2 regions of the Nocardiopsis sp. MT53 genome follow, and region 1 is predicted to be linked to the other one. Evidence: predicted binding sites of a transcription regulator. Region 1 holds the regulator's gene; the other holds the start of a gene.
What was found. Region 1 encodes HrcA, which represses chaperone genes, less so after heat shock. Its sites were predicted from a motif close to TTGGCACTCTCNNNNNGAGAGTGCCAA; they were not measured.

Region 1 (3,553 bases):
GTGTCGACGACCGTGCAGCGCAGCCGCAGTCCCAGCCCGTCGGACAGGTCGACGGCCTCACCGGCCCGCAGGCGCCGCACCGCGGCGGCGTGGTGCCCTTCCGGGCCGGTGAGGGTGACGGTGTCGGCCGCCAGCTCGGCCGTGTCGGCGAGGAAGACCGGCGGCGTCACTTGGCGCCGAAGGCGTCGCGGAGCTTGGCGAACAGGCCGCCGTGGCCGGGGCTGAACCGGCCCGGGGCGCGGTCCTCGCCGCGCAGCTCGGCGAGCTTGCGCAGCAGCCCCTCCTGCTCCTCGTCGAGCTTGCCCGGGGTCTCCACGTCGACGCGGATGCGCAGGTCGCCCCGGCCTCCGCCGTCGAGGTGGGTGACGCCCTTGTTGGGCAGGGTGATGACGTGGCCGGAGTTGGTGCCCGGGCGCAGGTCGATGTTCTCGGTGCCGTCGAGGGTCTCGAAGGCGAAGGAGGCGCCCAGCGCGGCCGCCGTCATGGGGACGGTGACCGTGCAGTGCAGGTCGTCGCCGCGCCGCTCGAAGGTGGGGTGCGGCCGCTGGACGATCTCCAGGATGATGTCGCCGCGCGGGCCGCCGTTGGGGCCGACCTCGCCCTCGCCGGCGAGCTGGATGCGGGTGCCGTCGTCGACGCCCGCGGGGATCTTGACGGTGCGGGTGACCTTCTCTCGCACCCGGCCCTCGCCCGCGCAGTCGGGGCAGGGGTCGGGGATGACCGAGCCCTGGCCGCCGCACTGGGGGCAGGGGCGGGAGGTCATGACCTGTCCGAGGAAGGAGCGGGTGACCTGGGAGACCTCGCCCTGACCGTGGCACATGTCACAGGTGGTGCGGTGGGTGCCGGCGGCCGTCCCCTCGCCCTGGCAGGTGGCGCACAGGATGGCGGTGGGGAAGGTGATCTCCTTGGTGACGCCGAACGCGGTCTCGGCCAGGTCCAGCTCGACGCGGATCTTGATGCTGCGCCCGCGCCGGACGCGCTCGCGGGGACCGCGCCCGCCCGCCTGGCCGCCGCCGAAGAAGGCGTTCATGATGTCGTCGAACGGGAACCCGGCGGCGCCGCCGAAGCCGCCCGCGCCGCCCCCGCCCGGGGCGAAGGGGTCCTGGCCCATGTCGAACATCCGGCGCTTGTTCTCGTCGGAGAGGACCTCGTAGGCCTGGGTCACCTCCTTGAAGCGCTCCTGGGTGGCGGGGTCCGGGTTGATGTCCGGGTGCAGCTCGCGCGCGAGCCTGCGGTACGCCTTCTTGATCTCGTCCTTGGAAGCGTCGCGACGCACACCGAGGACCTGGTAATAGTCTCTGGCCACTGAGTTACTGTCCTGCCAAAATCTGTCCGACATACCGAGCAACGGCGCGTACCGCCCCCATCGTCCCGGGGTAGTCCATCCGGGTGGGTCCCACGACACCGATCTTGGCGAGCGACTGGTTTCCCACACCGTAGTCGGCCGACACGACCGAGGTGGACCGCAGCCCCTCGTGGAAGTTCTCCGCGCCGATGCGCACCGTGAGCATCGACGGGTCCTTCGCCTCACCCAGCAAACGGATGAGGACCATGTTCTCTTCCAACGCCTCCAGGACGTCCCTCAGGCTGGCGGCGAAATCGACGGCCGCGAGGTTGGCCGTGCCCGCGAGGACCAGCTTCTCCTCGTGGCGTTCGACCAGGCTCTCCAGCAGTACGGACAGGACGGACGCCGCCATGGCGCGGTTCTCCTCGGGAACCTGCTGGGGCAGGTCCTCGACCGCGCCGGGGACCTCCGCGAGGTGCAGGCCGGCGGTGGCCCGGATGAGCATGCCGCGCAGGTCGGCGACCGCGTCGGCGTCGACCTCGCCCAGGCCGTCGATGACGCGCTGCTCGACCCGGCCGGTGTCGGTGATGACCACCAGCATGAGCCGCTGGCCCGCGAGGGGCACCAGCTCGACGTGCTGGACGGAGGAGCGGGTCAGCGACGGGTACTGGACGATCGCCACCTGGCGGGTGAGCTGCGCGAGCAGCCGGACCGTGCGGGCGACGATCTCGTCGAGGTCGACGGCGCCGTTGAGGAACGACTCGATGGCGCGGCGCTCCGCGGCCGAGAGGGGCTTGACCGAGGACAGGCGGTCGACGAAGAGCCGGTACCCCTTGTCCGTGGGCACGCGCCCGGCACTGGTGTGGGGCTGGGTGATGTACCCGTCCTCTTCCAGCGCGACCATGTCGTTGCGGATGGTGGCCGGGGAGACCCCGAGCCGATGGCGGTCGGCGAGGGCCTTGGACCCCACCGGTTCGTTGGTGCTGACGAAGTCCTCGACGACGGCACGCAGGACCGCGAGCTTGCGCTCATCCAGCAACTCGCCACCTCCTGGCACTCGATGGTCCTCAGTGCTAATTCTATGCCCGGACGCAAACCCCGGCCGCTCCGCGGGCGGGTGCGGCGCCGGCGCGGCGCCTTCCCCGCCGGCGGGGGGCGCCGTCTGTAGACTGCACCACCGTGGCTACCAAGGGAACCGGCCGGTACGGCCGCGATGTGCTGGCCTCGGCGCGCAACCGACCCGAGCGGAGGGTCCGCGAGGTCCCGCTCGACCGCGACCTCGTGGTGGAGGACGCCGGGGAGGCGTTCTGCGGCGCGGTGGTCGGCTGGGACAAGGCGACCGTGACCCTGGAGGACCGGTACGGGCGGCGCCGGGTGTTCGCACTGGAACCGGCCGCCTTCCTGGTGGACGGCGAGCCGGTGACCCTGGTGCGGCCGTCCGCCGCGCCGCGGGGGCCGCTGCGCAGCGCCTCCGGCTCGGTCGCCGTCCAGGGCCTGAGGGCGCGCACGGCCCGGGAGGGCCGGATCTACGTCGAGGGCGCCCACGACGCGGAGCTGGTCGAGAAGGTGTGGGGGCACGACCTGCGCGTGGAGGGGGTGGCCGTCGAGTTCCTGGAGGGGGTCGACGACCTGCCCGCGATCGTGGCGGAGTTCACCCCCGGCCCGGGGCGGCGCCTGGGGGTCCTGGTGGACCACCTGGTGCCGGGGTCGAAGGAGTCGCGGATCGCCGAGCGGGTGCGGGGCGGGGACGTCCTGGTGGCGGGCCACCCCTACGTCGACGTGTGGCAGGCGGTGCGGCCGGCCGCGCTGGGCATCCGCGCCTGGCCCGAGGTGCCCAGGGGGGTCCCCTGGAAGGAGGGGGTCCTGGAGGCGCTGGGCTGGCGGATGAGCACGGGTGAGGCGTGGCGCCGGATCCTGGGTTCGGTGCGAACCTATGCTGACCTGGAACCGGCCCTGTCGGGTCGGGTGGAGGAACTCATCGATTTCGTCACCGGCCCGCACGGACCGTGACCCCCCTTGCGCCTAGGATTCAGACCGGACACGAGGCCGGTTTCTGCCTCCGGTCGTCGGTACGGCCCGGTAGACACGAGATAGCGCCCCTCACCAGCGGAGCCGAGGAAGAGCATGAGCGAGACCCCGACGAATCCCCCGTCCCCGGAGGACCCGAACCAGGGCCCGCCCTCCGGCGAGCAGCCGCAGGCGCCGTCCCCCTACTCCCCGGAGTACGGTGAGCAGCGGGGGCAGGAGCAGTACGGCGCGCAGCCGTCC
Region 2 (3,553 bases), 2.8 Mb from region 1:
CGGGGGTCCGTGGCCGCACGCGCCGGGGGCACGGGACGAGGCGGGCGGGGCGCCCGGCCAGCTTTCACCACAAAAGGTCAGTGGTCAACTGCGGATGGTGATGGACGCAAGGTCAGCGGTCAGCCGCGGATGGTGATGGAAAGCCGGGAGTCGACGGCGTGCCCGGCCAGTTCCCTGGCCTCCTGTGGGCTGGCCGCGATGAGGATCAGTGCGCCGCCCTCGCCGCCGTGGTCGCTCTCGGACGGCACGGCCAGCACCGGGCGGCCCTCGACCACTTCCGCGGCCGGTCCGGCGCGGGCGGGGGCGAACTCGTCGCGGCCCCGCGCCGCCAGTACGTCCACCCGGTCGCCGGGGGAGAGCAGCGCCACCGCCCCGGGGTCGGCGACCCGCACGGGCACGGCGACCAGGCCGTCGCCGTAGGGCAGGGCGGGCGGGTCGGCCAGCCGGGCGTCGGTGACGACCTCCCCGCGGCGGACGGGGGCGTTGAGGGACCGGCCCGCGGTCGCGGCGTCCGGCTCCAGGGCGCCCCGCGGGGCGAGGGCCGTGGGCAGGGAGGCGGGCGCGAGGTCGCCGGCGGCCAGCGGCCCGGAGGCGTCCAGGTCCCGGGCGGCCACCAGGACCTCGACGGTGGCGGGCGGCGGTGGGCGCACCGCCAGGACGGCGGCGGTCAGCGCGGCGACGGTCAGCAGGGCGGCGAGGGTCCGCCGGTGCCGGTCCACGAAGCGGGTGAGCGCGCCGCGGTGCCGGTAGGGAGGGCGAGGGGGCTCGGTCATGCCCCCAAAATAAGTCCGCCGGACCCGCCCGGACGGGTTGTCCACAGGCCCTTTTCCGCCTCTTCCGGGCCCCTGCCACATCCCTGCCCCGCGCGCCCAGGGGCGGCCGGAGAAGGCCGGGTCGTTCCGCCAGGGCCCTGGAGCGATCCCGGCCGGTACGGGGTCGAAGCGGCCTCCGGAACCGCCCACGGCGTTCCCGGTAGCGGCTTCGGAGCGATTCCGGCAGGGGTGGGGGCGGAGGGGGCTTCGGAGCGGTCGGCCGACGCGGACCGCGGCGCGGTCACGGCCGAAGGAGGTTCGGAGGCGATCGGGGCCGGACGCACCGCGCGCCGCCGAGTCACTCGGCGGCGCGGAGGAGTTCGGTCAACGGCCGGCGACCTCAGCCGCCGGTCGCGGCGGTGGTCGCGGTGGCGGTGCTGCCGCTCGTGCTCTCGCTCTTGGCGGAGGAGGACGACGAGGAGGACTCCGAACCCGTGGACTCGGCCTTGCCGGAGGCGGGGGCGGTGGTGGCGCTGGAGCCGGTCAGGGAAGAGCTGTTGGAGGTCTTGCCGCTGTCGGTGCGGTAGAAGCCGGAGCCCTTGAAGACGATGCCCACGGCCGAGTAGACCTTGCGCAGTCGGCCCTCGCACTCGGGGCAGACGGTCAGGGCGTCGTCACTGAAGCTCTGCACGACCTCCATCTGGGCGCCGCACTCGGTGCACGCGTACTGGTACGTAGGCACTGTTCGGGTCCTCCTTGCTGGCACTCTCGCCCGTTGACTGCTAAATAGTACGCGCTCGACGACCGGGGACGTGACAGTGGGGACACCGGTCGCGGGCGTCGTCGCCGACCGGAGCGCGATCCTCCCTGTCAACGCCCTCCGGCGCCCGCTTAATCCCGCCGCCCGGCGGCGGCTACCGGCGGTCCGGCCACACGCCGGACCCGAACACGTGCAGGCCGCCGGGGGTCACCACCGCGTCCACCCGGAGGTCGTGCTCCTCGCGGGGCACCGCGTCCACGAACTCGCCGTCGTACACCACGGCGATCGCCGGGCAGTTCGGCCCGCGCAGCGACAGCGCCCGGTCGTAGCACCCGGCGCCCCGGCCCAGCCGCCCGCCGGAGCGGTCCACGGCCAGCGCCGGGCACACCACGGCGTCCGCGGTGGCCAGGGCCCCGGTCCCGTAGCGGCGCCCGGTGGGCTCCAGCAGCCCGTGCCCGGCGGGCTCCAGGCTCTGGGGGCCGTCGTAGGCCGCCCAGTCCAGGTTCCCGTCGGGCAGGAAGACCGGCAGCAGCACGTACGTGCCCCGCTTCCACAGCGCCGTGACGAGCCTGCGGGTGTCCGGCTCGGTGCCCACCGAGTAGTAGCAGGCCACGGTCCCGCTCATGGCCAGCCACGGCAGCGCGGTGAGGGTGTCGCGCACGGCCGACCCGGCGCGTTCGCGCTCCCCGGGGTCCATCGCCCGGCGCGCCGCCAGGACCTCCCGCCGCATGCGCCGCTTCTCCGACCGTGTCGTCTCGTCCATGCGGCCAGTCTGTCAGCGCGCCGCCGGTGAACGGCGGGTGGCTTTCGCCCTACCCGGACCCGAAACAACCGGAACTTCTCGACACCCGGAACACCGGGGTGCATCGTGGACGGCCGGAGACTGTCCTAGAGTGCCGACATGAATCCCAGCGACCTGCCAAACCCCGATCCCGCCCCCGTGACCAAGGCGGTCGTACCCGCGGCCGGTCTGGGGACCCGCTTCCTCCCGGCCACCAAGGCCACCCCCAAGGAGATGCTCCCGATCGTGGACAAGCCCGCGATCCAGTACGTCCTGGAGGAGGCGGTCGCCGCCGACCTGAACGACGTCCTCATGATCACGGGCCGCAACAAGCGCTCCATCGAGGACCACTTCGACCGGGCCTACGAGCTGGAGGAGGCGCTGGAGTCCAAGGGCGACGCCGAGCGGCTGCGCTCGGTCCGCGAGCCCAGCAACCTGGCGCAGGTCCACTACGTCCGCCAGGGGGAGCCGCGCGGCCTGGGGCACGCGGTGCTGTGCGCGGAGGCGCACGTGGGCGACAACCCGTTCGCGGTCCTGCTCGGCGACGACCTCATCGAGTCCGCCGAGCTGCTGCGCCGCATGATCGAGGTCCGCGCCAAGCACGGCGGCAGCGTGGTCGCGCTCATGGAGGTCGAGCCCGAGCAGGTCTCCCTCTACGGCTGCGCGGGCATCGAGGCCACCGACGAGGACGACGTCGTCGTGGTGACCGACCTTGTGGAGAAGCCCGCCCCGGAGCAGGCGCCCAGCCGCTGGGCGATCATCGGCCGCTACATCTGCGACCCGGCGGTCTTCCCGGTGCTGCACGAGACCCCGCCCGGCCGGGGCGGCGAGATCCAGCTCACCGACGCCCTGCGCGAGCTGGCCCGCCGCAAGCCCGAGGACGGCGGTGTGGTCCACGGCGTCCTGTTCCGCGGCCACCGCTACGACACCGGCAACAAGGCCGACTACATCCGCACCGTGGTGGACTTCGCCTGCCGCCGCCCGGACCTGGCCGACGAGCTGCTGCCGTGGCTGCGCGAGTTCGTCGACCGGCACGCCCCGGCGGACGGGCGGGGGAGCGGCTCCGGGGAGTGATCCCCCGGCGGTGCGGCGGGCGTGACGCACGGACCGGGGGCGGGTGACCGCCGGCCGGCCCGTGCCCGGCCACAATGGGCGTGGGCGCCCCCGGGCGCCCGCACCCTGGCCGCGAATCGGAGGAGCCCCCGTGAAGAGCGTCGAACAGCACATCGCCGACATCCTGGCCGTGGTGGACGACCCCCG

Region 2: a site for HrcA is predicted at 1,512-1,538, ahead of K1J57_RS13645 (FmdB family zinc ribbon protein). Genes of this name have one in related genera too.

Annotation. Positions count from the first base shown of each region.
Region 1 covers NZ_CP080599.1:280,534-284,086, forward strand. The annotation lists gene K1J57_RS01220 (16S rRNA (uracil(1498)-N(3))-methyltransferase) at 1-170, opposite strand, end outside; gene dnaJ (molecular chaperone DnaJ) at 167-1,306, opposite strand; gene hrcA (heat-inducible transcriptional repressor HrcA) at 1,311-2,324, opposite strand; gene K1J57_RS01235 (DUF3097 domain-containing protein) at 2,465-3,295, shown strand.
Region 2 covers NZ_CP080599.1:3,055,392-3,058,944, forward strand. The annotation lists gene K1J57_RS13640 (SAF domain-containing protein) at 120-773, opposite strand; gene K1J57_RS13645 (FmdB family zinc ribbon protein) at 1,153-1,494, opposite strand; gene K1J57_RS13650 (5-formyltetrahydrofolate cyclo-ligase) at 1,667-2,275, opposite strand; gene galU (UTP--glucose-1-phosphate uridylyltransferase GalU) at 2,414-3,367, shown strand; gene glp (gephyrin-like molybdotransferase Glp) at 3,498-3,553, shown strand, end outside.